3 regions of the Bacillus sp. CGMCC 1.16607 genome follow, and region 2 is predicted to be linked to each of the others. Evidence: riboswitches for the same ligand, from Rfam matches in the RefSeq annotation. Region 2 holds a riboswitch; each other region holds the start of a gene.

Region 1 (10,378 bases), on a different contig from region 2:
TGAAAAATCGTATCAAAAATTGTTTTATGCAGGAATAATTAACGGGATTGGTGACCGATTTAGTCAAGTCGCGTTACTGACCTTAATTTTACAAATGACTGGATCTGGGTTATCAGTCGGAATCACTCTAGCCTTAAGGATGCTGCCCTTCCTATTCTTTGGTCCATTAAGCAGTACAATAGCAGAAAAATTGACTCGTAAAAAACTGTTAATGATGACTGATTTCTTTCGAATTTTTATTGCTCTGTCATTTTTGTGGATAAATAGTCCAGATGATATGTGGATTGTTTATGTTGGTTCCTTTTTATTAGCAAGTGGTGAAGCGCTTTACTCACCAACAAGAAGAGCAAGTATACCAGCAATTATTAATCAGAAAAATATGAAGGAAGTGAATTCATGGGAACAGGTTCTTTTAGGATTTGTGTTAATATTTGGAGCTTTAACTGGGGGATTGGTTTCATTTGTTTTTGGAGCTAAGGCAGCCTTTGTCATCAATATTCTATCGTTTTTAATTGCAGGTTTGATCATCATGAAGATCCCTACATTAGAATCTAATTTCGCAAAAGAAACGAAAGTAAACGGTGAAAAAGTAAAAGCTACTACTTTGTTTTCAGTTATCCTTTCCTCTTCATTATTATTCATGCTTGTAACCGTTGATTTCGTCCTACCTTTAACAAATGGAATTGAAAATGTGCTTATTAGTGTGTATGCGATCGACACTTTTCAGGCGGCTGACTTGGGAGTTGGAATTTTGTACAGTGTACTTGGCACGGGGTTCATCGTTAGTCCAATAATAACGAAATGGATAAAGGGTCATTACCTGTTATTCGCTTTTATCTGTATGATGGTGGAAGGTTTAATTTTGTTCATCGTCAGTCAATCTCAATCTTTTGCTCTTGTTGTTTTGTTATTTGGAATTTTAACCATCTTTGGTGGTGTTAGCAATACGCTAATTGATACTGTCGTAATGGAAACAGTTCCGTTAAAATTACAAGGAATGTATTTTGGTTTATCTGCGACACTGGCGAATACTTTATTAGGACTTTCAATGTTTTTAACCGGAGTATTACTCGAGGTCTTCGATCCAAGAACTATGGGTGTTATTAATGGTTCATTATATTTCCTCTTCGGTTTGATTTTTCTTTTATGGTCATTACGTGTAAATGTAATAAAGGAACATAAGAAGATCCTTCAAAAAGTTCCGAATTTGAATCCTTAAAAACGTAAGATGGTCCTCTTAGGAGAGAACCATCTTACGTTTTATTTTGTTCTTGTTCCATCTGCAGCATTTCCTCTTCTTCCTCTACTGCTATTCTCGTAATTTTGTCTTGAAGAATGGTAAAAGCTTGATCAAGATGTTCTCTAGAAGGAAATTTAGGCTCATTCTTCACATAGTAGCCCCCTATATTTCTTATTTCAAACAAGATGCCTATCACTAGCATCCCTCAGGACATTAGAAAATATCCCCAAAAAATCATGCTTGGATGATGACTCTTGTACCATTCGGAACATAACCAGCCAATTCTAATACATCTTTATTTTGCATGCGAATACAGCCATGAGACACAGCCTTACCTATCGAAGATGGATTATTCGTTCCATGAATACCATAGCCTCGTCTTGAAAGGGACAACCATAGAACTCCGAACGGTCCGCCTGGATTCGGCTCGCGATTAACGATTACATAATCACCTAACGGAGTCTTAGTAAGTATTTTTCCAACGGCAATTGGATACGTTTTAAAGATTTGCCCGTGATGAAATAATGTTAGTCTTCTTTGTCCTAAAGAAACTTGAATATGATAAGGAATCGTATTTGGATCAGGCAAACCGGGTATTTGAATTTTTTGACCGACAAATAAATGATTTGGATTGATTCCTGGATTTGCAGCCAATAATTTTTGTAATGAGATTCGATAATTAGAGGCAATTAAAGCCAAATACTCACCTAGCTTAACCGTATGGAGCATTTGTCCACCACACCTTTTTTCTTTTACAATATGCAAGGGGAGTGCTGCCAGTGCCTATTTAGTTAACTTCCTCTAAATTTTTGATATTCCTCTTCCAATTCAGCTAAAGATAGTTCGAAAAGCTGTAAATTTCTACTTTTGAAAATTCCCATTTCCAATAGTTCATTTATAAGAAACTCTTTCTTCGTTTCCTCTTCTGTTTCGCGAAAAATATTCATAACCACGCCTCCGATCTAATCATAAAATAAAAAACCCCTTCTTATCGCTTTTACAATAGCAAGAAGGGGTTATTTATGTTCTTCGACCGCACCTCTTATCTATCAAGCAAATAACACTTGTTGGAATTGGCACAGTGCACTAAGTAGTGCCTGTTGCCGAGGTATCTTAGGGCCAATTCCCTCCACCTCTCTGGATAAGAAATATTTAATTGGAATTTACTATAATGGTTTTCCATTGTGATGTCAAATATTAATGTACCAAAAAAATATTTACTTAATTTAAATTTTCCCGATATAACATTATTACTATAAAAATAGGGACTAATATTCAACAATGTGGAATATATCACATGTATGTGAAGTAGTTCACATAACGTTCAAATACGCTTTCAAAATGCGTGATGGCAGTCACGTTAATCATTCATGACAGAGAATACAATTAACTTGTAATCACATATTAAAATAATTTTTTATTAGGAGGAAATAACATGAAGGTTCATCAAAAATTATGGAAATATTCTCTAACTACTGCCTCTATGATTCTATTACTAACAGCATGCAATACTGATACCACATCTGTAAAACCACAACAAGAAAAAAAAGCTGAAACGACTGCTTCAACTCCAAACCTCATTGAAACACATAAAGATTTAAATCAACCACCTGTTCCGTTAAAGCTTGAACGTATTGGTAAAAATGAAGTGAATGTGGAAATGACCGCTCAGATTACAGATATTGAGATTAGTGAAGGAAATGTGTATAAAGCCTGGACATTCAATGGGCAAGCGCCTGGTCCTGTCGTTGTCGTTAACGAAGGAGATACCATTAACTTTAAATTAAAGAATATGGACCCTTCGATTCCACACAGTATGGATTTCCATGCTGTACACGCAGCACCGTCTAAAGACTTCATTGATGTTATGCCTAATGAAAGCGGTTCGTTTACTTACCCTGCCAATAAACCTGGGGTGTTTATGTACCATTGTGGAACAAAGCCAGTTCTTTCACATATTGCGAACGGTATGCACGGAGTCATTATTGTTAAGCCTAAAGATGGTTATCCAAATGATGGCCAAATAGACCGTGAATTCGTTATCGTTCAAAATGAATGGTATAAATACAATGATCTTGAAGATTTTAAAAATGGAGTCCCTACAAATGTCGTTTTTTCAACAAAAGCACTTAAAGAAGGTCAATTAAATACTAATGGGACAACAACTAGTTTAGTAGACACTCCTCTTATTGCTAAAGTGGGAGATCGCGTTCGATTTTATGTCAACAATGTTGGACCAAATGAAGTAAGCAGTTTCCACGTGGTAGGGACCATTTTCGATGATGTATATATAGATGGAAATCCATTTAATCACATGAAAGGCATGCAAACTGTCATGTTACCTGCTAGTGGTGGTGCTGTCGTCGAATTCACTGTCACAAAAGAAGGAAACTATCCGATCGTTACTCACCAATTTAACCATGCAACAAAAGGTGCCGTTGGTATCTTGAAAGTAACAAAGGATGGGAAAGACGATGGTAGTGTAGCAAGTGGGCATTAAACATTATTAATCTTTTGATAGTAGCGACCTGTAATTCCAGGTCGCTACTTTTTATGTTATAGGTTATTTAATAAACCAAACCTTTACTATATGTGTATCATTCACTTCATATATAGCAATCGCTTCCCCAGTAGACCCATCTGCTCTCCCTGTTAAATATTCGTGGTCAATCACATGGTTCCCCATGAAGGTACGATTTTTTAAATCTGCATTTAAATCTGGATTATCTAAAAATAGTTTCCGATATCTTTCAGTAAATGCTTCCTTCCCTTCCATCAATACTTTGTTAGATGGAAACTCCAATACGACAATATTATCGTCATACTGATCGATAAACTCTTGTAGTTGCTTAGAATTGTATGCATCCAATTGTAACTGAGCAAGTTGTTCTGGTGTTTTATTTATCATAATAGCTGTTTCTCCTTATTTGGAATTAACATTTACAAATCATCAGTGTATTCCCGTCAGGATCTTTAAAATTAAAATAGTGATTATGTTGAATATCAGTTAATAAATGAACCTTTTTTTGCTTTATAAATGAATAGGCATCATCAATATTTGTTGTATTAAAATGGAATAACGGGAAATTTAAAATATTTTCTTCTGAAAAAATCTTACTATCTAAAACGATTCTCGTACCATTCATAGGGATAACATAAATATGACCAAACTGTATTTCTCCTTCTGCTTGAATTCCCAATATATCACAATACCAATCTCTTGCAAGCTCTATGTTACTAACTGGTATAAATACTGTTCCGATTTGGTTTAAAATTGGATGATTCAAAAAAAACACCTCCATTAAATTATCTACTTTAAATTACATTCGCTTTTTTGTTTCATAATCCTGCACCGAAATTGTTGAATATTTAGAATTTCGTATTGCGAAATAAATTCAAACTATTTAAAATAAATTAGAAAACACTACGAATAAGGGAGTATTTATGAATCGCAAAATTTTTCTATATGTTAAAGCTTTTTCAGACCTTGGGACATTTATGGATTTGATAGCCATCAATGTTTTGATGTATGTGGCAACTGGCAGTTCTGCTTGGTTAGCAGCTACTATGGCGTTTCGAACGCTCGGTGGAGTTCTTTCTAGTTTATTTTCTGGAGTCATTGCGGATCGCTTTGATCGACGAAAAATCATGATTTATACTGATATTTTTCGAGCGATTATCATTCTTTGTTTAATCCCATTTCCAAATCCAATCATGATTATTATTGTCTGTTTTTTGATTGGACTTACTAGTAGCTTTTTCGCTGTAAGCTATAGTGCGGAAATTCCGCAAATTTTTGGTCAAGATAAAGTTCTAGAAACGAATTCATTAATTGCACGTTTAACTTCAATAAGCTTAGTTGGTGGTTTTATCGGTGCTGGAGTAATTACTGATTTCCTTGGATATAAAATTACCCTTGTCATTGATGCTATTACATATATTTTATCAGCTGTTGTCTTGATAAAAATGAAATGGCAAACTTCCTCAGTTAGTAAGATGGCCATTGGAAGCGGAGTAAAACAGAAACTAGTTGATATTGGAAATGATTTAAAAGAAGTTTTTTCCTATATCCTTTTGGTGCCAATGTTATTTTTAGTAAATATCGTTTTCTTAGTTGGGGCATTTGCCGGTGCATCACATAATTTAGGAATTCCATTACTTGCGGAAAGTATCAATGCATCAAAACAAAGCTTTTTCTATGGGTTAATTTGGGGCGTTTGGGGAATTGGTTCTGTGATGGCCACGCTCATTCTTCCAAAATTAAAATTTTTACAAAGTAATAGACTTTATTATGCCTGCTTTTTGACGGCCATTTTGATGTCAACCGGGTTCATTATTTTTCTATCTAATCATAATTTATGGCTCGTCCTACCGTTTGCACTTTTAACTGGAGTGTTTGATGCTTGCTTTACGACATTACATGCGACGATTCTTCAAAAAACGGAGAATCATATTCGTGGGAGGATCTTTGGAGTAGGTATGCTTTTGAAATCATTAGGTTTCGCACTTGGGTTTGTTGTTGCCCCTATTTTACTAGAAAGCTTATCGTTGGCAAAAATGGTTTGGGTTTTTCATGGTACATTAATCACAACTTGTGTGGTTGTAGCCATCTATGCAGGTCGAATTAAGAAAAAGAATACTAGTTTAAATCAAAGTGCATAGTCTGCTCTGTTCTTATGTTTTTTTGAGTATTATCGTCATTAATTATCTCACTGAAAGGCATTTAATTTGCGGATTTACCTAGTTTTGTAGCTTATTAGCCTTATGAACGACATTTCGTTTACAGATTTACCTAGTTTTGTCGTTCATTTGCCTTATGAATGGCATTTCGATTGCACAACACCTTAATTTGTCGTTCATTTCCTTTATGAACGACATTAACGAAAAAACGAAAGCTCCATATAAACGGAGCTTTCGTTTTTAATTATTACTCTTTATTCAATAAAGACTCCCCTGCAATACCTGGGTGTGTCATTTCATAAGGATCTAAAATTAAATCAAGCTCTTCCTCGGTTAATACATCATAAGCTAAGCAAAGCTCACGAACGGATTTTCCAGTGAGAATCGCTTCACGAGCAATTCGCGCCACTGCTTCATAGCCGAGATGCGGGTTAATTGCCGTGATAATTCCAACACTTCTCTCAACATCCGCTTTTAACTTCTCAGCATTTGCTTCTATTCCTTCTAAACAGAAATCAGTGAAGGCATTGAATGCATTGTTCATAATACTGATCGATTGAATTAAGTTAAAGACAAGAACTGGTTCCATTACATTAAGTTCAAGCTGGCCAGCTTCAGATGCTAAACAAATCGTGTGATCATTTCCAATAACTTGGAAAGCAACTTGATTGATAAGCTCTGGCATAACTGGGTTGACTTTTCCTGGCATAATCGAAGATCCAGGTTGGCGAGCTGGCAAGGAAATTTCATTAAAGCCAACTCGAGGACCAGATGCCATTAAGCGAAGATCGTTAGCGATTTTAGACATATTCATCATACACACTTTTAAAGATGCAGATACTTCAGTGTATGCGTCTGTATTTTGTGTCGCGTCGACTAAATGTTCAGCATTTACTAATGGGAATCCAGTAATTTCCTTTAAATGTAGAACGACATTTTTTATATACTGTGGGTTTGCGTTAAGGCCTGTCCCAACAGCTGTCGCACCCATGTTCACTTCATATAAATGCTCACGAGTGTTGCTGATACGTTTAATATCACGAGCTAACACGCGACGATATGATTCAAATTCTTGTCCAAGTCGGATCGGCACCGCGTCCTGTAAATGAGTTCTTCCCATTTTAATAATCGAATCAAATTCAGTCGCCTTTTTAGAAAAAACATCATGCATTTTATTCATTGTTACAAGTAAAGAGTCTAGTAATGATAATGTAGAAATATGTATAGCTGTTGGAAAAGCATCGTTTGTCGACTGCGCCATGTTTACATGAGAATTCGGGCTTAAATGAATGTAGCTCCCTTTTTCTTTGCCCATGATTTCAAGAGCACGATTGGCAATAACTTCGTTAGTGTTCATGTTAATGGAAGTACCTGCCCCACCTTGTATCGGATCAACAATAAAATGATCATGATGTTTACCTTCAATGATTTCATCGGAAGCTTTCACAATTGCCTCACCTATTTCATGGTACAGTCGACCTGACTCCATGTTTGCTAGTGCAGCCGCTTTTTTCACCATAGCCATTGCTTTTATTAATTCAGTGTGAATTCGATATCCTGTTATCGGAAAGTTTTCCACTGCACGTAATGTTTGAATACCGTAGTATGCATTTACATCAACTTCTTTTTCACCAAGAAAATCTTTTTCCAATCGAAATTTTGCATTTTCCATTATGTATCCCCCTATGATTTGTTGCTAATTAAATCCACACTCTCATCATAATGGATAATCGCTTGCTTTCCAAATGAAATGAATAAAAGAATAGATAAAAAGAAAGAACTGCAGCTTTTTTTGCAGTTCTTTAAATAACCTATTAATCTTTCGTCGCCTGTTCAATAACTTTCTGCCCATCAATTGTTTTATAATAAATCGTGATTTTATCATCCTTCTTAAATAATGCAATATCAGGTTTAACTTTTTCAGATAGTCTGTAATGCTCTGGATTTCCCTCTTCATTGAGAACTTCGATGGAGTTATTATCCATTAATCCAATAAAAGTGACAGGGAAGCCTTTTAGTTTACCGTCTTCCTCCATACCTTCTCCAATGCCCCCCCAGTTAATTTCAGTATTCTCTCTTAAGTTAGGTTGATCGATAGCTGTTGACCAAACTTCCAACTGATACGTCCCGGGATTAAGTTGATTTAAGCTTTCAGTTAAATCGATTTCCATCGAAATGATTTCACCTTGCTTTAATGTTGTTTCTGACATTTGTTGAGCAAATATTTTATCCATGGAGTATGTGTACACAACCATACCTGTGCTGTCTTTTAAAGAATAATCATATTGTTGCGTGCTGCTATATTTTAGGATATCTTCTTTTTCTTTTTCGTTTTTAATTGAAAAAATAAAGCTGAAATTTCCATTCTGGCTATTATTCTCAAGACTAGATGTTAGCTTTCCTGCGACAATTCCAGCTGGTTTTTTGTCTTCAGTTGTTGGGCTTGATCCATTTACAACCTTATTCTTTTCATCCTTATCTATATTTGTTGTTCCACAAGCTGTTAAGGTAAATAGTATGATTAACGTTGATAATATATTTGATAATTTGCTCTTGATTTTCATCTCATTGCACCTCAATTAGTTTTAATGCCGGCACTATAAGAGACGAAATTTTTTGTAAAAAGTTACTAGGTTACTTAGGAATTTTAAGAAAATCTATACTCGATTTTAGATTGATCTATTTTACCAAGTGATATAATCCTCTTCACTGTATTTTTCCAACAGAACCTTAGTTGGTTTTTCAATTTGAAAATACATGATTTTTTCTAAGAAAATGGTTGTGCAGTCGATTTTTCGTAATCCTTCTTTCGACGGGAATGAAATCCATTTATCCCCCTTAAAGGCTGAAATAATTTTGTCAGATATGATTTGATAATTGGCCGCTTTCATTGGCAATTGGATGAATTCTTTTTCCGAAAAATAAAATCGAACAATGAACTTATTGGACATGCTCTCACCCTCCTGCTTCATTCTATTCAGGGTTGTCCAAATACATGAGAGATTAATAAACTAGGTGACGAATATTTTCTATTTTCCCACCATAAGATGAATTATCTGTTGGGAGATGGAGGATGGGAATTGGATGTATAAAGAAATTACGAAGAATATGCTATGGGAATACAATCGTCTAAATGAAGAAAAGAAAAAGATTGAAGCGAATTTAAGCGAAATGAAGAAAATCTTTAATCTTTATTTTGATGAGACTGTCGGCTTTAATGAAAAAGGTGAACTATTGATTGAGGATTTAAAGCTTGAACGGCAAATCCGTAGGGTGGAAAAATTTGACGAGGTTAAAACGGTAGATCGTTTAGAAAGCTTGAATATGGTGGATTTAGTTCTAACTATTAAACGCCCTGATGAAGAAAAGGTTAAAGCTGCATTAAATCTTGGATTATTGAAAAACGAGGATTTAGAAGGGTGCATTTCTTTACAAACAACAGGTGCCATTTATGTAAAGTCGCGGAAATAGGGTAATAAAACTGGATAGATGAATGTTTCAACTGTTACTTCTATCCAGTTTTTGAAAATAAGGTGTCTTATAAGCTCCTTCAGTTAATGCATCAGTAGTTTAACTAGAAAAGTCACCAAAATAACCGATAAATCTAAAATACTTATTCGAAAAGGAATTTTTGATTCTCACTTACATTTTGTGTGAGTTTATTTCTCAGAATTCTCATCATCAAGTATTCGCTTATGTTTTTCCATTATTATTTTTTTGTTAAGTATCCTAACTTCACCAACCATTAGCAACCTCATATCCTCTACGATATACTTAGCTAACTCTTCGTCAGAAATGTCATTTCCATCAATATCCAGACGAAAATCCTGACCTTGTATCCCACCGCCATTAGTAAATTCGATTTCAAAGTCAAATTGAACTCTTTTATCCATTTTGAATCCACCTTATGTTAGTTTTGGGTTGATTATTCACTTGTCTTTAATTTTATTTAGTTAGATCTCTTTCAATTTAAGTGGGTAAAAGTTCATTATATATTTTCATTTTTTCTTCTGTTTGCGTGATTACATGATTAATAGAGTTGCGCTGTTCTTTCAGATTTACTAAATGCTTTTCAAGAATCTTCTTCCTTTTATAAATTATCTCTGCATGATCGGTCGGTGAAGCATCTAGAAGACATCCAGCATCAACGATCTCTTTTAAATCGCTTAAGCTCATTCCCGTTGCTTTTAAACCTAATAGAAATTTAATAAATTGAATTTCTTTTTCTGAAAATAATCTATCTTTACCATTTTTTCTCTGTGGAGTAGGAATAAGCCCTATTTTTTCATAGTAACGGATTGTATGAGTAGGAATTCCGGTTGTCTTTGCAGCCTCTCCGATCGTTAACATCATTATTCTCCTTCATAATTACAAAGTAAAAGTATTTTACCATCCACTCCACTTTCAAACAATTGATGAGCTTCTATAGCTTGTGATAACGGGATTTTGTGTGAAATA
Region 2 (10,378 bases):
TTCGGATAAAGCTGAAATTAAAATGAAACGGATCGAATTAATTTTAAAAAACAAAGACAATCCAGAGGTGGCTCCAATTCAAATACCATTTCCAGACTATGAACAAGCACCGAGTGTTCATTACATGATCGATGGACCATACCTTCCGTTTGCAGGAAACTGGACGGTAGAGATTCGAATATTAGACTCAGATGATAATGAGATGGTATATCGTAAGGATTTCGTTGTTTACTAAAAACCAATTTTGTTAGACAAATATATAAGACAACAATGGGGGATTTATCATGAAAAAATTAGTAACTTTGTCCGTATCAATCATAGGTGCTTTATCTCTTTACGCTGGAGTAGCAAGTGCTCACGTCACAGTGCAGCCAAAGGAAACATCACAAGGAAAATATGAAGTGTTTACTGTTCGAGTACCATCTGAAAGTGAAGAAGTTCCTACAACAAAGGTCGAAGTGAAATTTTCTGAAGAAGTAAACATTACCCGCTTTGAACCTAAACCAGGTTGGACATATGAAGTGCAAAAAGATACTTCAGGAAAAATAACAAGTGTTACGTGGACCACGGAAGGAGAAGGTCTCTCACCAACTGAATTCGGGCAATTTAACATGCAAGGAAAAGTTGGAGACGACGCGAATGAAATCGTTTGGAAAGCTTATCAAACATATAAGGATGGAAGTGTTGTAGAATGGGTTGGTGCAGAGGATGCTGAACATCCTGCCTCTGTGACTGTTGTTAATCAGGCAGTTGCTTCTGATCATGGTGCAACACATGCGGACCAATCAGCAAATTCAGATTCTGCCCAACAAGCAGTAGATGAAAATACGAAAACAAACGAATCAAAGACTCCACTTTACCTCTCCATCGCTGCTTTAATCGTAGGCTTGCTTGCATTTGGAGTTTCAATTTTTAAGAAAAAATAGCATAAATGTAGTTTTGCAGATTTTTGATTTAATATATGTTGATTTTGACAGGTCTAGCGTGGATTGCGCTAGGCTTTTTGTTTTAGTAGGAGTGTTATTTTAATAGAAAATTGATCAAATATCTAACATTCGCACTATCTAGTTACAATTTATTTACAAAATACTTACTGCTTTCACTTGTTAAAATTTTATCCGCTCAGTTAGGTGATATATCCGCCGTTTTTCCCGTATATCCGTCACTTTTCTTCATATATCCGTCCAAAACACAAGTATATCCGCCGATTTCACATTTTCGTCATAATTAGTACATTTTTTACATAAAAAAGGACGACCTTATTAAATGAGGTCAACCTGTCCTAACTCTTTTTAATGATGATAATGTTCCATTTGCGGTGTAGATTTTGATGGAAAAGACTTCAGTTGATTACCAATGATTAAATAAAATACTATTAATACGATAATCCCAATAGGTTTCAAGAACCATTTTTTATTTTTAATCTCATCATGTTCAGAATGCTTCGGTAAAATGAAAAAGAGGAGAATCGTACATAAGGTTAAGGTTAGAAAGATTTTAATCATGATAGAAGATTGCGGGATGGTGATCATCTCTCCGAGCATAGCTCCCATCATTCCACCCATTACACCAGCCATAAATCCCTCTATTGCGGGTAATACGCCAAAAATCAATCCACATAGAGTTCCTGCTACTATTCCAAGTAGCATTGCTAGTATCGTTGAAAGATACAAGTTTCCTTGATAAATAGATCCGAAAAGCACTCCTGCTGTTAAACCAACATTCATACCTAAATACATCGATATAACCATCCCAGGCATATGTACTAAAGTTGATTTTTTTCGTATGGCAAAAATCATAGATAACAAAGTAGTTAATAATAATGTGAAAATAACGTACCAATGAAATACATTCATTTTTTTGAATGACTCCTCCTTTTGTTTCCCTTTTATCATATGAAAGGCAAAGATTGAACATTCCAAAATAAATTGTCCGGTTGTCGAAAGAAGGAAATTTTCTCTTTAAGCAGAAATCATAGTGAAAGAGTCAAATTGAAGTGAGGTCATTATTATGAGTCATACGATCTATGTAAACGATGATAGCAGAAAGAAATTACAATCATATTATGAAATATATTTAAAGTCATTTAATGTTCAGTTTGAAAGAGAGTATGTGGAAACTAGGTATGGTAAAACGCATATATTGGTAACCGGACCGAAGGAGGGAAAACCACTATTTATTTTCCAAGGAGGAAATTGTATTAATCCAATGACGTTATCATGGTTTTCCGACTTACTGTCAGAATACCGTGTATATTCACCTGATACAATAGGTCATCCAGGATACAGTTCAGAAACAAGAATATCTGCAAAAGATAATAGTTTTGCTTTGTGGATCCTTGATTTAATGGATCATTTTCAAATTGAAAAGGCTGCATTTGCGGGTCCATCCTATGGTGGGGGAATTATCTTACGCCTTGCTACCTATTTTCCCGAAAGAATAGCTTGTTCAATTCTATATGCCCCGGCTGGAATTTTACTAGGGTCAAAGATAGAAATGATCAGAAAAATATTAATTCCACTTCTAAGCTTAAAAATGACGGGAAATAAAAAGTATATGAAAAAAATAGCAGATGCAATGTCAGATTATTGCATGAAGGATATGGATGCTGACATTATTATGGAGATATTCCGAAGTACCAAATTAGAACAGGAAATGCCAAAGCTGACAACAGCAAGCGAGCTCAATAAATATTCAGCTCCGACAATGATTATTGGTGGGAAAAAGGATATTTTCTTTCCAGGTGAAAGAATGATAGAAACAGCTAAAAAGATCATTCCTAATATTACTGCTAGCCATTTCTACGATATGGGCCATTTCGCTTCCGAAGAAATGCTAAAGAAGATAAACCGTGATATGATTTCATTTATAAAAACGTATTATTAGTCTGAATGATTCATAGATTAATTTTCGATTCTTTCACCTATAATGTAAAAGCCCGGTAATAAAAAATATCGGTATAAGAACCTTTCCCTTATCATTAACAATGAAACTTTTTTGAGAAAATAATAATAAAATGGTTGACTATGTAAGAGAAACGTATTATCCTTAGTTTTGTTAAATAGTTAAATAATTTAATTCTTATCCAGAGAGGTGGAGGGACATGGCCCTGCGAAACCTCGGCAGCAGATTCTCCTTAGAAAATACTGTGCCAAATCCATCAGGTGACAAGACCTGAAAGATAAGAAGAGACGATTTATTATTCAATCCTCTTCTTTCTTCAAGAAGAGGATTTTCTGTTTTGAAAATAAATTTAGGTAATTTGTTATTTTAGAATAATTATATTATTATTTAAAAATTTAATAATTTTCTTATCCAGAGAGGTGGAGGGTCTGGCCCTATGAAACCTCGGCAGCGGGTTCTTGAAAAGAATACTGTGCCAATTCCATCAGGAAGAAATAACCTGAAAGATAAGATGAGTATTTGTTCGCTAGAAGCTCCTCATCTTATTTATGGTGAGGGGCTTTTTCAATTGTATAAGGAGTGATCATGAAGTGGAAAAGGTTTCATTTTGGCTCGAACCAACTTAATTGATCAAGTTGTGAGTTGGGGATAAGTGGAAATTAATTTAGGGCTTTTTCAAACTATAATTCATAGTATTCTTATAGGAAAACTAATTATTTGTAAGGGGTTGATTGAAAATGATGTTTATATTTAAACGTTTAATGGCAATGATCGTTACCCTGTGGATTATTGTTACACTTACATTTTTTATTATGCATTACATTCCAGGCGATCCGTTCGCAACAGATGCCAAAGCATTGCCAGAAGAAACATTAAAAAACATGCGAGCAAAATACAACTTAGATGAACCTTTACCGATCCAATACATACTTTATTTGAAAAATTTAGTCCAGTTAGATTTAGGTCCTTCGATTCAATCAAAAACAAGAGATGTAAATACGCTAATTTTGGAAGGATTCGCTCCTTCGGCAATATTGGGAATTCAATCTCTTATCTTGGCTATTATTTTTGGTATTGGTCTAGGTGTCATGGCAGCCCTTCATCATAATAGATTGTTAGATTATCAATCAATGTTTATAGCTATTATTGGAATTTCTGTTCCAAGCTTTATTTTCGCTCCCTTACTTATTAAATATGTTGCAGTCGAATGGGGACTTCTGCCAGTTGCTTCTTGGGGAACATGGAAACATACCTTATTGCCAACTCTTGCTTTAGCAGTCGGACCTTTAGCCATTATCGCTCGTTTTGTAAGAACCAGCATGTTAGAAGTCTTAAATCAAAATTATATTAAGACGGCTGAAGCAAAGGGCTTGACAACTTTTGAAATTGTTTGGAAACACGGGATTCGCAATGCTCTTATTCCGGTCGTTTCGTTTATAGGTCCGCTATTCGCTGCAGTTATTACAGGGACCTTTGTTGTTGAAAAGATTTTTGCTATTCCAGGGATCGGAAAATACTTTGTAGATAGTATTTTTAACCGTGATTATCCCGTGATTTTAGGAACAACAATTTTCTATAGCGTGATTTTAATCGTGACCTTGTTTGTTATTGATATTTGTTACAGATTAATAGATCCGCGTATTAAATTATCTAGTGGAGGTGAATAAGCGTGGGAAACTATTCAACTGATTTGGACGATCTTTTTCGACCAGTAGACAGAGATCATGTAAAGCAAGTTCTAATTGCCAAACCACAAAAAAGCTTTTGGCATGAAGTAGTAACAAAAATGATTCGTAACAAGCTTGCAATGCTTGGATTTACTTTATTAGTAATGATCATTCTTCTTTCCGTTATCGGACCCTATATGGTTCAGCACAGTCCTAGTAAACAATCATTACTAGAGGGGAATCTTCCATTATCCCGTGATCATTGGTTTGGAACAGATGATTTAGGGCGTGATGTTTGGTCTAGAACATGGGCTGGAGCAAGAATTTCATTACTTATTGGATTTGCCGCTGCTTTAATAGATTTAATTATTGGTGTCTTTATCGGAGGAGTATCTGGCTATATGTCAGGTAAGGGGAAAATAGGTAATCGCATTGATCAAGTATTAATGAGATTAGTAGAGGTTCTATATGGCATACCGTATTTACTCATTGTGATCCTGTTAATGGTTATTTTAAAGCCTGGACTAATGACCATGATCATTGCCCTTTCCATTACTGGCTGGGTCGGCATGGCTAGAATTGTTCGTGGTCAGGTACTTCAACTTAAACAGCTGGAATATGTCCTTGCTGCTGAAAAGCTTGGAACTCCACATTTAAAAATCATTTTCAGGCATTTACTACCTAATATGTTGGGAATTATCATTGTGAATCTTACCTTTACCATTCCACAGGCTATTTTTGCTGAATCCTTTCTTAGCTTTCTTGGATTAGGCGTTCAAGCACCAACAGCAAGCTGGGGGACAATGGCAAATGATTCTCTAGGAGTTATTTTAAGTGGGCAGTGGTGGAGATTGTTTTTTCCTGGACTCATGATTTCATTGACCATGTTTGCTTTTAACGCATTTGGAGATGGACTTCAAGATGCGCTTGATCCTAAGTCCAAAAATTGAGGAGGAAGAATGGTGAGTCACCTTTTAAACGTAAAGAATTTAAAAGTTTCTTTTCAAAATGCAGGGGGGGATGTACAAGCTGTAAGAGATGTGTCATTTCATGTGGATGAAGGTGAGATACTTGCTGTGGTCGGTGAGAGCGGCTGTGGAAAGAGTGTCACCGCACATGCGATTATGGGGATGATTCCCTCATATGGAAAAATCAATAATGGCCACATTTTCTTTCAAGAAAAAGATATTACCCTTTGTTCGAAAAAGGAGCTACGAAGCATTCGGGGCTCAGAAATAGGGATGATCTTTCAGGATCCGATGAGTGCGCTTAACCCGACAATGAAAATAGGGAAGCAAATTGATGAAGTACTATTAAAAAAACAACGATTGTCCAAAAGAGAGGCGAAGAAAAAATCGATTGAACTACTGAAGCTTGTAGGTATTTCGGACGCGGAGACTCGTTATTCCGAGTATCCGCATGAGTTTAGTGGAGGGATGAGACAAAGAGTGGTCATCGCAATTGCTCTTGCTTGTGAACCAAAGTTAATTATAGCTGATGAACCAACTACCGCACTAGATGTGACCATTCAAGCTCAAATTTTGGAGTTGCTTATTAAGCTTCAAAAAGAAAGAAGCTCATCGACTATTTTAATCACTCATGATTTGGGAGTTGTGGCGGAAGTAGCCGATCGGGTTGCAGTGATGTATGCCGGCATGATTATTGAAACAGGAACAGTACAAGAAATCTTTGAACAACCTAAACATCCTTATACTTGGGGGTTGATGCGTTCAGTACCAAAGCCAAATACATTGGAAAAGGAGCGACTCATACCGATTGAAGGGACCCCACCAGATTTAGCTGACCCTCCTACTGGTTGTCCTTTTGCCGCAAGATGTCCTTATACGATGGAAATTTGTACCGGTTATATGCCAGAGCTAGAATCATTTTCTAATCTGCATCAAGCTAGATGCTGGCTAAATGATCCTCGAGCATCAAAAAATAGAGAACTAATCGCTGTCGGGAGGTGAGAAAAATGTCTGAGTATATGGTAGAAGTGCAGGATGTCAAAAAGTATTTCAATTCAGGGACAAAGAAACTTATTAAATCTGTAGATGGCATTACTTTTTCTATAAAAAAAGGTGAAACTTTAGGTCTTGTTGGGGAAAGTGGAAGTGGAAAATCAACGCTTGGTCGTACAATCGTCGGTCTATATGAAACGACGGCTGGAAAGGTGGTGTTTAATGGCCAAGATATCTCAAAGCTAGATCGTAAGGGTAAACGAGATTTTAATCGAAAAATGCAAATGATCTTTCAAGATCCACAAGCATCCCTTAACCCTAGGATGAAGGTAGGTGACATTATTGCTGAGGGGATAGATGCATATGGGCTATATAAGGGGCCTGAGCGAAAAGAAAAGGTGTACCAGCTACTTGAGAAGGTAGGCTTACATCCTGATCATGCAAAGCGATATCCACATGAATTTAGTGGAGGGCAAAGACAAAGAATCGGAATAGCAAGGGCTTTGGCAGTAGAACCTTCTTTTATTGTCGCAGATGAACCGATATCGGCACTGGATGTATCTGTTCAAGCGCAGGTTGTCAATTTGTTAGAGGACTTACAAAAGGAAGATCAATTAACGTACTTGTTCATCGCCCATGATCTCGCAATGGTTAAGCATATAAGTGATCGAATTGGTGTGATGTATTTAGGGAAAATGATGGAGCTTGCAGAGAGCACAACCTTATTCAAGGAACCCCTTCATCCGTACACGAAGGCTCTTTTATCAGCCATTCCTGTAACAGAGCCAAGCTTAAGGGGAACAGGAGAAAGAATTGTCCTTGGAGGGGATCCGCCAAGTCCGTTAGCACCTCCATCAGGATGTCCGTTTCGGACAAGATGTCCCGTAGCGAGCGAGGTTTGCACCGTTCAAACCCCTGAATGGAAGGAAGTAAAGGAAAATCATTGGATTTCATGTCATCTATATTAATTTGGAGGTACATAATAATGAAAAAAACTTTTATAAGCATTTTAGCTTTATTTCTACTAATTATTTCAGCGTTAGCTGGCTGCAGCAGTAATGAAAAAGCAGGCTCAACAACAAAAAAGAAAGACGTAAAACAAGAAATTACAGCCAATTTAGGTGGGGAGCCTTATACATTAGATCCCGCTTTTGCTTCTGATACAACTTCCTTCTGGGTGATTGATCACATATATGAAGGGCTATATACTCTTGATAAGGATGGAAATATTATAGAAGGTGCAGCGAGTAAAGTTGATGTATCAGAGGATGGAAAAACTTACACCTTTACTATTCGTAATGGAGTGAAGTGGTCAAATGGTGATCCATTAACAGCAAAGGATTTTGAGTATGCATGGAAACGTGTGTTAGATCCTAAAACAGCAGCCTATAATCCGTCAACTTTTTATTATATTGTAGGTGCGGAAGAATTTAACACAGGAAAAGAAGCTGTTGATAAAGTTGGTATTACTGCAAAAGACGATCAAACATTAGTGGTTGAATTAAAAACGCCTATTAAATTTTTCCCAAAAGTACTATTGGCTCAAGGGTTTTTACCAGTTAATCAAAAGGTTGTAGAAGAGAATAAGGATTGGGCAGCAGAAGCTGATAGTATTGTTTCAAATGGAGCATACACGGTTACAGATTGGAAGCATAATTCTGAGCTTTCTATCGAAAAAAATGAAGCATACTGGGGTGTGAAAAATATTACATTGGACACCGTTCATTTTAAAATGATAGCAGATGCCACTACAGAATATCAAATGTTCAAAACGGGTGAATTGGAGTTTGTACGAACTTTAACAGCAGATGCTATAGAGCAAGAGAGACAGAATAAGGAATATGTAAATTCACCATCCTTTAGTGTTTATACGTATTCATTTAATGTAAATGAAAAACCATTTACAAATGCGAAAATAAGAAAAGCCTTCGCATTTGCGATTGATCGAGAAGCTATCACGAATAATATTTCAAAAGGTGGGGAAAAAGTAGCTAATGGCTATGTGGCATTTGGTGTGACATCTCCTTCTGGTGAAGATTATAGAAATGAAGCTCCAACATATTATACATTTGATAAAAATGAAGCTCAAAAACTATTAGCAGAAGGCTTGAAAGAAGAAGGATGGAATAAGCTACCGGAAGTGACACTCAAATATAATTCAGAAGGTAATCATAAGAAAATTGCAGAAGCCCTTCAAGAAATGTTTAAAGAAAACCTTGGGGTAGAAGTGAAGCTAGAAAACCAGGAATGGAAAACCTATATTGATACCTTTAAACAGAAAAACTTCCAAATTGCTCGGATGGGTTGGGGCGGAGATTTTCTTGATCCATTCCCAGTTTTAGATTTATATAGCTCAAAAAGCTCAAGTAACTTTACCAATTGGAGTAATTCAAAATTTGACGAGCTACTGCAAAAATCTTTAATCGAACAAGATGAAGAAAAAAGATATGATCTACTACATGAAGCCGAGGGTGTATTAATGGATGAAATGCCAATTATACCAATCTATTTCTCTGCTCAAAACTCACTAGTTAAAACGAATATTAAAGGCATCCGTTTTGATGCTCTCTCAAGCCCGGATTTCCGGTTTGCATCAAAAATCTCAGAATAAATTCTATATCTTAGTAGCTGTAATTATTTGAGAAATAAGAAGTACAGAAGAAAATAGGAGCAAGTTTAATATGGATTAAAAAGCGACCCAATAGGGTCGCTTTTTGAATAGCACTTTTTAATTTGAACATTCTATTAGGATGGATATGAAATGTAAGAGGTGAGTATTATTGGATTTTTTTAGCAGTCAGGATTCACTTTCGACCGTAGAATGGTGTTTAAGAGCCATTGTGGGGTTCTTCTTTTTAATCGTTGTTGCAAAGTTATTAGGGCAACGGTCTATTTCTCAGTTGAGATTTCTTGATTTTGTCCTTTTGCTTCTATTAGGAAATATTCTTGCCCATCCTTTGTCTGATGAAGGGTTGGGTTTAAAAGGTTCAATGATTACAATTAGTGTTTTAGTCCTTTTATATCTCGTTGGGTTATTTTTAAGTTTAAAGTCGATTCGAATCAGAAAATTTTTTGATCCATCCCCCATTCCACTGATTGAAAATGGACAAATTAATTATAAAAATCTAATTAAGGCAAAGATAACGATTGATGTTCTTTTATCAGAATTACGGAGAGAAAAAACGGAGGATATTCAAAAAGTAGCGTTAGCATTATGGGAACCAGGCGGAGCTATTTCGATATTTTTAAATCCCCAACACCAACCAGCTACATTGGCTGATTTAAATCTACCAAACAAACCATTCTACCTACCTAAAACAATAATTAAGGAAAGAAAAATTGATTTCAATGAATTACAAACTCTAGGTAAAGATGAACAATGGCTTATAAACAAAATCAAAGAATTGTATAATTTAAAGGTCGATGATGTTTTACTGGCAACCCTTGATCAAAATGAGAATCTTAAAGTATTTTTTTATAAATAAAATAAGCAAAGTTTACTGAACCTAGATACCTTTTTTTACATAAGCCATTCCTTAAAATAGGAATGGCCATTTTCATTTGTGAAAAAATAATTCTTCTATGTATATCTCGGTCTATTTTTTTCTTCTACATTTTTGGGATAAATGTAGAAGTTATCACTTCTTTTTTATTGATTAATGAATAGGAGTGAAAGAAGGGTTTTTCACAAAAATGAAGAATTCAAATTTAAGTATTGTTAGACAGTAAAATGATGTTGATATTATATTGTGATTATTGGGGTGATAAAATGGATAGTTGCTATTCAATAGGTGTAAAGGACGCAATCATAGAGCATTCATTTTCAGGACCTGTTAAGATAGAGGT
Region 3 (10,378 bases), on a different contig from region 2:
AAGCTGTCTGCCACCGTGGTTCGAGACGATAATACCATCCACGCCATTTTCGATTGCCAATTTGGCATCTTCCGGATGAAGGATTCCTTTTAATAAAATAGGTAAAGATGTTTTCTCTTTTAGAGCGGCGACATGCTTCCAATTAAGTGTAGGATGATGAATATTATTAAGAATTCCTTCGATGATTGCATCAGAATCTTGATTTTCTAAGGAATTTAGAAAAACTGAATCTGTCTCGTAATTCGCTTTCCCGATTCCCTGTTTTAATGGAGAAAACCGATTTTTCATATCTTCTTCGCGCCAGCCCATCATAACCGTATCAACGGTTAATACAATGGCTTCATAACCTGATTCTTCTGCCCGTTCGACCATATGATAAGCAATTTCTTCATTATTTGACCAATAAAGTTGAAACCATTTTGAACTTTCTTCAGCAACCGCAGCCACATCTTCTATGGAATAACTCGAAACTGTGCTTAACACAAAAGGAATGTTGTGAGTGGATGCCCCTTTTACTGCAGCCAAATCAGCATCTTCATGTGCAAGCTTAAGCATTCCTACTGGAGCTAATAAAAACGGATACGGGTATGTTCGACCAAATAAAGTAATACTCGTATCCACATTGGATACATTAGACAATACTCTAGGAATGACCGAAAGCTTTGAAAAGGAATCGCTATTCTTCCTTAACGTCTCTTCTCCACCAGCCCCCGATCGAACATAACCAAAACCGCCTACCGACATTTTCTTTCTTGCTTCCTGCTCCAACTCTTCAAACGAAATCGGAAAATATTCTGATGAGTTAATACTTTGTAGAAAGGCATCATTCTCTTTTGTTTTCGTACTCATTATTTATTCCCTACCATTCTATTTAAACTGTGGTTTTCTTTCTTCCAAAAATGCTTGAATCCCATCCTTATAATCTTCTGAATGGAATGATTTCAATATGAGTGAAGAAATCGCCTCATCCTCTTCGATAGCTCCATCTAAAATGGATTGGATCACCTTTTTCATTCCAGTAGTCGATACGGTTGACCTTTCTGCTAATTGCTCGGCCAATTGCAATGCTTGCCCTTGTATTTCATCGCTGCTCTGTACATAGTCTATTAATCCGATTCGCAAAGCTTCCTTTGCATCAACTAAATTTGCAGAGAAAAGTAGCTCTTTTGTTTTTGATGGTCCTACCGTATCTAGTAATCTTTTCGTGCTCGTTAAGTTATAAATAAATCCGAGTTTAGCAGCTTGAATTCCCAGTAGACTATCATCGGAGGCAAAGCGAAAATCACAGGCAAGTGATAATTCTAGCCCTCCACCAACAGCAAGACGTTGGATCACAGCAATGGTTGGTTTAGAAAATCGATATAGCCTATCAACGGCATAAAGAGCTTTATCATTGTATTCTTTCGCCTTCTTTTCTGAGAAGCGATTTTCCAAAAACTCTGTAATATCAGCACCAGCTGAAAAAGCCGTTTGATCAATTCCTTTAATGATAAGCACTTTAATAGAAGAATCCTGTTCAACTTCTTCTATTAAAATGGGCAATTTTTCAAACATGGCTAAAGTGAACGCATTCTTTTTATCTGGTCGATTGATAATCAACGTAGCGATCGATCCAGTTTTTTCAATATAAAGCTCTTTTGGCAAAATCTCACCCTCTAGTCCTTTTTCAACTGTGTAGCTAATTTATTTCCTATTGTTTGAATGCTTTGTACGATCACAATCAAAATAAACACGGTGGCATACATCACGTCAACCTCATATCGTAAATGCCCGAAGCGATACGCTAAATCTCCAAGTCCTCCCGCGCCAACTAAACCTGCCATCGCGGTTGCTCCAATTAAACTTACTGTTGCAATCGTAAGTCCTAGAACAAGCGATGACCTTGATTCCCTTAACATAACGTTCCAAATGATATGTCTCTTCTTAATCCCCATCGCTTGATACGCTTCAATGACACCATGGTCCATTTCTAATAAGGCTGTTTCTACTAATCTAGAAATATAGGGAGCTGTATAAATAACTAGAGGAACAATGACTCCTTTTACCCCTATCGTTGTTCCAGCAACCCATTTTGTAAAAGGTAAGATAAAGAATAATAAAATGATAAAGGGGACGGACCGAATAATATTAATCAATAGGTTTAATCCATGATAGGTCCATTTATTTTCAAGCGGTTGACCAGATCTTGTTAACACTAAAAGAATACCAAGCCCAGTTCCGACTAAAACAGACAACACAAGAGAAATCGAAACCATTTGAAACGTTTCTCCTAATGACTTACCAATAATCGGGATCCACTGCTCAGTAAATGTCTCAAATCTGTCCATTGATTATCCCTCCAACTCTTCGACACCGACACCATGTTCTTTTAAAAATTGTATAGATTGGTCGATTTCATTTTGATCTCCAATTAAGTGAACCACTAAATTACCGACAATCCCATTTTTTAATTCAATAATATTAGCTGTTAAAATATTGGGTTTGACGTTAAACTGTTTGCTTACTAAAGCTAGTAACGGCTGCCCTGTTGATTCCCCGACAAAAGTAAGTCGTAGCACCGAACCTTTCACTTTCAATTGTTTGATTAATGAAGGGGATAACTTTCGTTGCGAGATCGTATTTAAAAACTTCGTCGTCGTCTCTTTTTTGGGCTTTGTAAACAAGTTAATAGCAGAGTTTTGTTCAATTACTTCACCGTTCTCCATAACATATACGTAGTCACAAATCTTTTGAATGACATTCATTTCATGTGTGATTAGGAGGATTGTAATTCCTAATTCTTGATTAATTTTCAATAATAAGTCCAAAATGGAATCCGTTGTTTCAGGATCCAAAGCACTTGTAGCCTCATCGCTTAATAAAATTTCTGGCTCCCCAGCAAGGGCTCTTGCAATGGCGACACGTTGTTTTTGCCCCCCTGACAGCTGGGCGGGGTAGGCATTATGTTTATCTGATAATCCTACTATTTCTAAATATTTATTTACCCGACTTTGAATTTCTTCCCTGTTCACTCCCATTAGCTTTAATGGAATAGCAATATTATCAAAGACTGTTGCTGTTTTTAATAAATTAAAATGTTGAAAGATCATCCCTATTTTCTTTCTTTTTTCTTGTAGATGACTAGCAGATATAGTGGTAATTTCCTCTCCATTTATAAAAACTTGACCACTCGTTGGTTTTTCAAGTAAATTAACACAGCGAATCAAGGTACTTTTTCCTGCACCACTATAGCCAATCACACCATGAATTTCTGCCTTATGGACGTGGATATTAACATCTTTTACGGCTTCTACAATCCCTTTTTTCGTTTCAAATTTCTTGGAAATATTCTTTAATATAATCATGTTGTTGTTCCCCCTTTTTAAAAGAGGTGATGAATCACCTCTTCTTATTAATCCCAGCTCGGAATGACGGAACCACCAAATGTCTTCTCGATGAATTGCTTTACTTCTTCAGACTGATAAGCCTTTTTAAGCTTTTTTAGTACTGGGTCATTTTTGTTTTCTTCACGCACTACAAGGTAATTAACATATGGTGAATTCGTTGACTCTAAAAGGATGGAATCCTTCTTCGGGTTTAGTCCAGCCTCTAAAGCAAAATTCGTGTTAATGGCAGCTGCATCTAGTTCACTTAATTGCTTCGGAATTTGAGCGGCGTCTAATTCAATATATTCTAAATCAAGCTTGTTTTCTTCTAAATCATAGATCGAAGCTGTTTCTCTTTTATCTTCTTTAATTTTTATGATTCCTGCTTCTTCAAGAATATATAAAGCACGTGCTCCGTTTGTAGGATCATTAGGTAAACCTACTTTCGCTCCTTTTGGTAGGTCTTCAATGCTAGCAAACTTGTCAGAATACACTCCCATTGGGTTTAGAATGGTTTTAGCTACTTCTACTAATTCGGTATCATGGTCTTCGTTAAATTTCTCTAAGAACGGTTTGTGTTGATAACTGTTTACATCTAATTCACCTTCAGCTAATGCAGTATTTGGCATAATGTAATCCGAAAAGACGACTAGCTCGAGTTCCAAGCCTTCTTTTGCAGCAACCTCTTTTACTTTTTCAACAATTTGTTCATGTGGCCCTGAAGTCACTCCGATTTTTAATTTCTTGTCATTTAAATGTTTCCCATCCCCAGAAGCCGTTTTTCCACATGCTCCAAGAACTCCTACTAATAGTATTAAAGATAAAATGATTGCTAGCTTTTTCATTTGCTTTCCTCCTGTTTGTTTTTTAAATATGTCGTTTCACTTTCACCCAATTTGACTGGATAGAATTGGTTGCCTTCTGTCTCATCATCAAATTGGCGCAGAAGGGCCATTTCTTCTATTTCGACCAGGACAAGATCGACTGTCAGAACTTGATTTTTCCCTTTTACAAGATGTCCACCAAAAACATTTCCTTTATGGTCACACATCGTGCCATGAATATGAACTTCATATTGGTTGTCACGCTGACAAACCACACCCGTTCCATTCAAAAATTCAATTGGACCTTCCACTTCATTAAGTTCACCATATCCAGCACCAATCTTCGAATTTACCTTCGGGACTAAATAAAAATATCCCGATCGCAATAAACTGCCAAAACAATTTAAGATAGAGGCGTATTTTATCCCATTTTCTTTGCATACCTGTTCAATTCCTGTTATCAGGTCAGTGCCAGGTAGCAGTCGGGCCGCTACTGTTTTTCCAGTGTCTCCAACAGCACAATGAATTCTTACCCCATTATTTATGTCACCTCCAAAAATGTAATAGAACCCCTTCTTTTTTGAACGAAAAAGGCCCCAATAAGGCTTACATACTTTATGTAAGTCTTATTGGGGCCTCTGGTCGTCCAGTCAGCCCGGGAATATTTAGTTCTTAAATTGGAACGTGTTTACTCACTTTCCATTATCATTTTACCTACTTCAATCAATCTTTTTATCTGTAAACCGTCTTTTCTCAGTCGATTCAACTTGAGTGATTTTTCCATCATGTACAGTAACGACTACCGATCCGAATTCTAATTTTTTTAATGTATCAATGATATGATCTAAAGTTTTTTGATTAATCTCTTTCATATTACCCTCCATATAAAAAACCTCTTCTTGGCAACGGCAAGAAGAGGTCAAAGTGATCTAACTCTTCTTATCTATCAAGCTTAAATGCTTGCTGGAATTGGCACAGTTCTCACGAATGAGTTGTTGCCGAGGTGTCATCGGGCCAGTCCCTATACCTCTCTTGATAAGAAAATTTTATTTTTTTATATAAATTAAAAATCCCTCCTATGTTAACTTGATAACATAAGAAGGGACGGAAGATGACATCTCTTAACTTATCTACCAAGCTTTACGCTTGTTGGAATTGGCACAGTTCTCAAAAGGAGTCTGCTGCCGAGGCTTCAAAGGGCCAGTTCCCTCCACCTCTCTGGATAAGATTTAATTATGATACTGTTGATTCTATAATACCTATTTAAAAATTGTCAACAACAAATTTGATTTTTTTAAAAAGAATATGCCAACTCTGTTTGTAAAGTTGACCAACTTTACGTGGATCTTTTCCATTATCGGGATTATTTGATTAACATGGTTACGAGAAAAATAATCGAGACACAACAAATCGCTGGAATCGAAAAAAATAGATTCGCTTTTAATCTAGCCTGATAATATGATTCATGGCTCACATACTGTTTACTATTAGGATGCGCTAAAATGAGTTTATCCCATAAATTGCTTATCCAATACAAAATAAAAAGAGAGAATCCAATTAAGATAATGATCTTAAAAAGAACAGGGGGTAATACGACTATGGCCACGCCAGTTGTCCCGATCATTTGAAAGTACCCCTTTAAATACGCGAAATTCCTGCCAATCATTTTTAAAAATAGCTCGATAAAACCGTTCTGTGCTGTGCGTTTCTTGAAGACTCTCTTAGACTGACGAAATAGTAATGGCTTTTTCCTATTTGATGTTTTTGTCTTTTCAATTTCTGGAGATGCTCTGAATATAATATTCAAGTAACGTAATCGTTCTTCATTTTCTTTTCTTACTTCTTCTTGGAAATTTCTCGTTGTAGACACCTTTGGGAGCGTAAGTGCCAGTGATATACCTATAAATAGAATGGCTAAAGCGAATGAATATACTGGCTGAAATACTAGGGGTGAGAAAAAGAACATATTACATAAAAATAAGGTAATCACAATCAACCACAAGATAAATTTTTCTATCCAACCCGTAAATCTAGAAATGAATACCGTTTTGATACAAATAATCAAAAAAGTTAGGCCGATGTAAAATAACGAAAATCCTACGATTTCTAAAGTATCGTATGAAAAACGATGAAATAAAAAGGGCAGAGCAACGATGACAAACAAAATAATTTGAAAAGCCGCTTTCCCTAACGAAAAGGCAAATGCCCATTTCTTCATATTCAAAAATTTCTTTATATGTTTTAAAAAATAGATCCCATCTGCTTCTTTAACAAAAGTACGAAAACTCCCAGCCCAACTGACTAAAAAAGCAATGGAAATAAGTATGTAAATAGACAAGTATTCACTCCATGTTGGAAGTTCCAACCACCAAGAACGATAAATAAAAATAGCAATAATTGAACTTGGAACTACTAAATATAACATAATTGTCCAGTCTAAAACGATTTTAATGATACGATATTGATATAAATAATCTCGTTTCACTCGGTCAATAAATACTAGAAAACTATTCATCACTATCACCATCTATTAAATGATGATAGCAATCGAAAAGAGAAGCTTCTGGCATTTTACAGCTTGTACGGAATTCTTCTAGCTTCCCATTTGCAATTAAGTGACCTGCATTTATTAACACAAAACGATCACAAATTTTTTCAGCTGTGTCCAATACATGGGTACACATTAATATACCAACGCCACGATCTCTTTCCTTTTGAATGATTTCTAATAAAGTTTTTGTGGCGATTGGATCTAGCCCAATAAACGGCTCGTCGATAATAAGTATCTCAGGTTGAGTCATCAAGGCTAATATAATCATTGCTTTTTGCTGCATTCCTTTTGAATAGGTGGCAGGCAATTCATGAATATGTTCGGCCATTTTAAATTTTTTTAATAATGGCATGACACGGTCAGTTACTTCTTCATCTGTAATTTGCTCAACAGCTGCAATAAAATCGATATGTTCTTGTAAGGTTAAGTCATCATAAAATACTGGTCTCTCAGGAAGATAAGAGGTAATGGTCTCCTCCTTCTTTATAATTTCCCCCTCTATAAAAGGAATTAATCCGAGAATACTTTTTATCGTTGTACTCTTCCCCGCACCATTTGCCCCAATTAAACCGATGAGTTCACCTTTTTCTACTGAAAACTGTATATCCTGAATCATTGCTTCATCTTTTTCATAGCCTGCTTGTTTAATATTTATTGAGATTAGTGACATCTGCATTCCCCTCCGCTTTTTTATACGGAAAAAATTTGAAAAGGTTTCTTAATTTAAAAGAAAAAGAAGTGCTATAAAAACACTCCTCCCAAGTATCATACATATTTTACATATTGAGTTGTTGTTTTGAGACTCTTTGATGATAGTACCGATCCGATAAATATCCACTAAGTGATGCGAGTATTTGTTGAAATAGCATCCCCACAACAACTGGAACCGAAACTGCAGGTGGAAAGTAAGAAACGGCTAAAACCGCTCCTGCACTGATGTTTCTCATTCCGCCTGTAAATATCAATGCAATCACTGTTCCTTGATCTTGTTTAAACACTCTTCCTAAAACAAAAGCAAGAAAATATCCAGACATAGCAATGACGAATACAACAATCGCGATGACAATGAGTTTTACGCTAATCACTCGTAAATGAGGTGCCACAACGGCACCATTTAACATAACGACAACTGCAAGACCAATTTTAGAAATTGGCGCTAGTCTCGGACTCCAAATCTCTTTCACTTTGCCCTTTGTCCATTGATTGATCGTCATACCAGCTAAGGAAGGGAGAACGATCATTCCTAACAAACCAGTCATAATGCTAGGTACATCCATCTCAATTTTTTGCCCAACCATGAGTGAGATCGTAAAAGGTACGATAATAGGCGAAAGTAAAGTGTCGATTAGAATGAGTGATAGAGTAAAAGGAATATTCCCTTTGTAAATAGAAACCCAAATAAGACTAGTAATTCCAGTTGGAATAGCCATTCCGAGTATAATTCCCGTGATCGTAAAAATATCTTCATTAAAAACAATATGTCCGATTCCCCAAGCCCAAATTGGCATGATGATGTGCAACAAGCCTAATGCAATTAGAATCGGTAATGGATGTAAAACCGCATCCTTCAAGGAACGAAAGTTAGAGCCTAAACTTCCTGAAAAAGTCATAAATGCAAAGATCCATGGAATTAAATAGGAGAAATCCTTAATATAAGCCGAGAGTAACACCCCTAGAACGACACTTGCCGGGGTGACCAGTGGCATAATTTTTTCAATTTGTTTGTTTATTCTGTGCAGCATGAAATCATAACTTCCAATCAGTATATAATTTTAAAGGGATTTTACGTATTCCTTCCAAGCGGTTACTCCACCCTCTAACACTAAAACATTATAGTCCTTTTCTGCTAAAATGGCAGCACATTTAGCCGCAGAATTTCCAGTAGTACATGTGACAACAATTTCTTCATCTTTTGGCAATTCAACAGCTTGGGCACTTTTTTCATCCATTTCAAAAATGATATTTTTCGGGATATTTCGTGTTGTTCCTTCAATATGGTCGGCATCGAATTTTTCCGAGGCTCTCACATCAAGTAGAAAAACAGGATTATCCTTCTTCATCTTTTCATACAGTTCTTTTGGTGATATTTTATTTACATTCACTACAATCAGCTCCTTAAGTTTCGATAGTTAAAATTAATAACTCATTACACTTATGATAAACTTAAATAAAGATTATGAATAGGAGATGAATGCAAATTGAAACAAGATCTAATTAGGAGATTAACTTCCTACGTTGTTGTCGATACACAGTCTAATGATGATAGTGAAACTTGTCCTTCCACACCTGGACAACTCACTCTTGCACAAATGCTCGTAGATGAGTTGAAAGCGATTGGTATGGTTGATGTGACAATGGATGAAAATGGTTATGTGATGGCAACCCTTCCATCCAATACAGAAAAAGATGTGCCAACCATCGGATTTTTGGCACATGTGGATACAGCAACTGATTTTACCGGCAAAAATGTAAAGCCACAAATCGTTGAGAACTACGATGGCGAGGATATTGTTTTAAATAAAGATCTACATATCGTTCTTTCAACAAAGGATTTCCCACAAATGTCCAATTATCATGACCACACTCTAATTACTACGGATGGTACGACCCTTCTTGGTGCAGATAATAAAGCAGGCATTGCGGAAATCATGACAGCCATGGATTATCTTATTCAACATCCTGAAATTAAGCATGGAAAAATTAGAGTCGCCTTTACTCCTGATGAAGAAATTGGAAGAGGACCTCATAAATTCGATGTCGCTTCTTTCGGGGCGAAATACGCTTATACGATGGATGGTGGGCCACTAGGAGAATTAGAGTACGAGAGCTTCAATGCAGCTGCTGCCAAGATTACAATTAAAGGAACAAATATTCATCCTGGAACGGCAAAAGGGAAAATGGTTAATTCCACGAAAATTGCCATGGAATTTAATAGTCATCTACCTGTGGAAGAAGCACCAGAATCTACTGAAGGTTACGAAGGTTTTTACCATTTAAATTCATTTCAAGGTGATGTAGAAAAAACAACACTTTCTTACATCATCCGCGACTTTGACAAAGATAACTTCCAAGCTCGGAAAAATAAATTCGAAACCATTGCGAAGGAACTCCGAAGCAAGTACGGTGAAGGCAATATTTTATTAGAAATAAAGGACCAATACTATAACATGCGTGAAAAAATTGAGCCAGTAAAAGAAATTGTCGACATCGTTCAGCTAGCAATGGAAAAGTTAGACATCGAACCGATTTTCAAGCCAATTCGCGGCGGTACAGACGGTTCACAGCTTTCCTATATGGGACTTCCGACTCCTAACATTTTCACAGGTGGCGAAAACTATCATGGTAAATATGAATTTATCTCTGTGGACAATATGGTGAAAGCTACCAAAGTGATTATAGAAGTTGTCCAGTTGTTTGAACAAAGAGCTTAACAAGAAAAGCGGAAGCAGCTCGTTCTGCCCGACAAGCAAAAGTCGATCCATGAAAGAAGGCGCTCTTTGCCTTCATTCATGGAGTGGCTTTTGACCTCGAGGGGCAAGGACGCTTGCGCTGGACAATTTTCGAAGTCCGTAAATGTTATACTTATCTTTTAAATAGAGCCCCCACTAAAGTGGAGGCTCATTTTTTATTCCTCTATA

The links. Region 2 has a riboswitch for S-adenosylmethionine ahead of ACFSO7_RS10365 (ABC transporter permease). Riboswitches for the same ligand answer to the same signal wherever they lie in the genome.
Region 1: another riboswitch for S-adenosylmethionine. It lies ahead of fbpA (Fur-regulated basic protein FbpA); the one in region 2 lies ahead of ACFSO7_RS10365 (ABC transporter permease).
Region 3: another riboswitch for S-adenosylmethionine. It lies ahead of ACFSO7_RS15765 (YezD family protein); the one in region 2 lies ahead of ACFSO7_RS10365 (ABC transporter permease).

The regions. Positions count from the first base shown of each region.
Region 1 is NZ_JBHUJX010000012.1:155,450-165,827, reverse strand. It holds gene ACFSO7_RS08025 (MFS transporter) at 1-1,219, shown strand, start outside; gene ACFSO7_RS08020 (hypothetical protein) at 1,254-1,391, opposite strand; gene ACFSO7_RS08015 (L,D-transpeptidase family protein) at 1,475-1,969, opposite strand; gene fbpA (Fur-regulated basic protein FbpA) at 2,032-2,187, opposite strand; SAM riboswitch class I at 2,280-2,388, opposite strand; gene ACFSO7_RS08005 (multicopper oxidase domain-containing protein) at 2,676-3,740, shown strand; gene ACFSO7_RS08000 (nuclear transport factor 2 family protein) at 3,804-4,148, opposite strand; gene ACFSO7_RS07995 (VOC family protein) at 4,174-4,527, opposite strand; gene ACFSO7_RS07990 (MFS transporter) at 4,685-5,902, shown strand; gene aspA (aspartate ammonia-lyase) at 6,168-7,592, opposite strand; gene ACFSO7_RS07980 (BsuPI-related putative proteinase inhibitor) at 7,735-8,484, opposite strand; gene ACFSO7_RS07975 (hypothetical protein) at 8,605-8,871, opposite strand; gene ACFSO7_RS07970 (hypothetical protein) at 9,005-9,391, shown strand; gene ACFSO7_RS07965 (cyclase) at 9,580-9,813, opposite strand; gene ACFSO7_RS07960 (MerR family transcriptional regulator) at 9,890-10,270, opposite strand; gene ACFSO7_RS07955 (medium chain dehydrogenase/reductase family protein) at 10,273-10,378, opposite strand, start outside.
Region 2 is NZ_JBHUJX010000018.1:28,769-39,146, reverse strand. It holds gene ACFSO7_RS10385 (copper resistance CopC/CopD family protein) at 1-235, shown strand, start outside; gene ACFSO7_RS10380 (YcnI family copper-binding membrane protein) at 285-926, shown strand; gene ACFSO7_RS10375 (hypothetical protein) at 1,293-1,856, opposite strand; gene ACFSO7_RS10370 (alpha/beta fold hydrolase) at 2,011-2,886, shown strand; SAM riboswitch class I at 3,079-3,188, shown strand; SAM riboswitch class I at 3,309-3,417, shown strand; gene ACFSO7_RS10365 (ABC transporter permease) at 3,645-4,571, shown strand; gene ACFSO7_RS10360 (ABC transporter permease) at 4,574-5,521, shown strand; gene ACFSO7_RS10355 (ABC transporter ATP-binding protein) at 5,531-6,541, shown strand; gene ACFSO7_RS10350 (ABC transporter ATP-binding protein) at 6,547-7,500, shown strand; gene ACFSO7_RS10345 (peptide ABC transporter substrate-binding protein) at 7,518-9,143, shown strand; gene ACFSO7_RS10340 (DUF421 domain-containing protein) at 9,313-10,017, shown strand; gene nagA (N-acetylglucosamine-6-phosphate deacetylase) at 10,302-10,378, shown strand, end outside.
Region 3 is NZ_JBHUJX010000022.1:143,222-153,599, reverse strand. It holds gene ACFSO7_RS15795 (alpha-hydroxy-acid oxidizing protein) at 1-849, opposite strand, end outside; gene ACFSO7_RS15790 (enoyl-CoA hydratase/isomerase family protein) at 868-1,644, opposite strand; gene ACFSO7_RS15785 (methionine ABC transporter permease) at 1,656-2,327, opposite strand; gene ACFSO7_RS15780 (methionine ABC transporter ATP-binding protein) at 2,331-3,344, opposite strand; gene ACFSO7_RS15775 (MetQ/NlpA family ABC transporter substrate-binding protein) at 3,392-4,210, opposite strand; gene ACFSO7_RS15770 (PPC domain-containing DNA-binding protein) at 4,207-4,716, opposite strand; gene ACFSO7_RS15765 (YezD family protein) at 4,909-5,061, opposite strand; SAM riboswitch class I at 5,126-5,231, opposite strand; SAM riboswitch class I at 5,313-5,418, opposite strand; gene ACFSO7_RS15760 (ABC transporter permease) at 5,553-6,704, opposite strand; gene ACFSO7_RS15755 (ABC transporter ATP-binding protein) at 6,697-7,410, opposite strand; gene ACFSO7_RS15750 (bile acid:sodium symporter family protein) at 7,517-8,482, opposite strand; gene ACFSO7_RS15745 (rhodanese-like domain-containing protein) at 8,513-8,842, opposite strand; gene pepT (peptidase T) at 8,939-10,171, shown strand; gene ACFSO7_RS15735 (DUF975 family protein) at 10,366-10,378, opposite strand, start outside.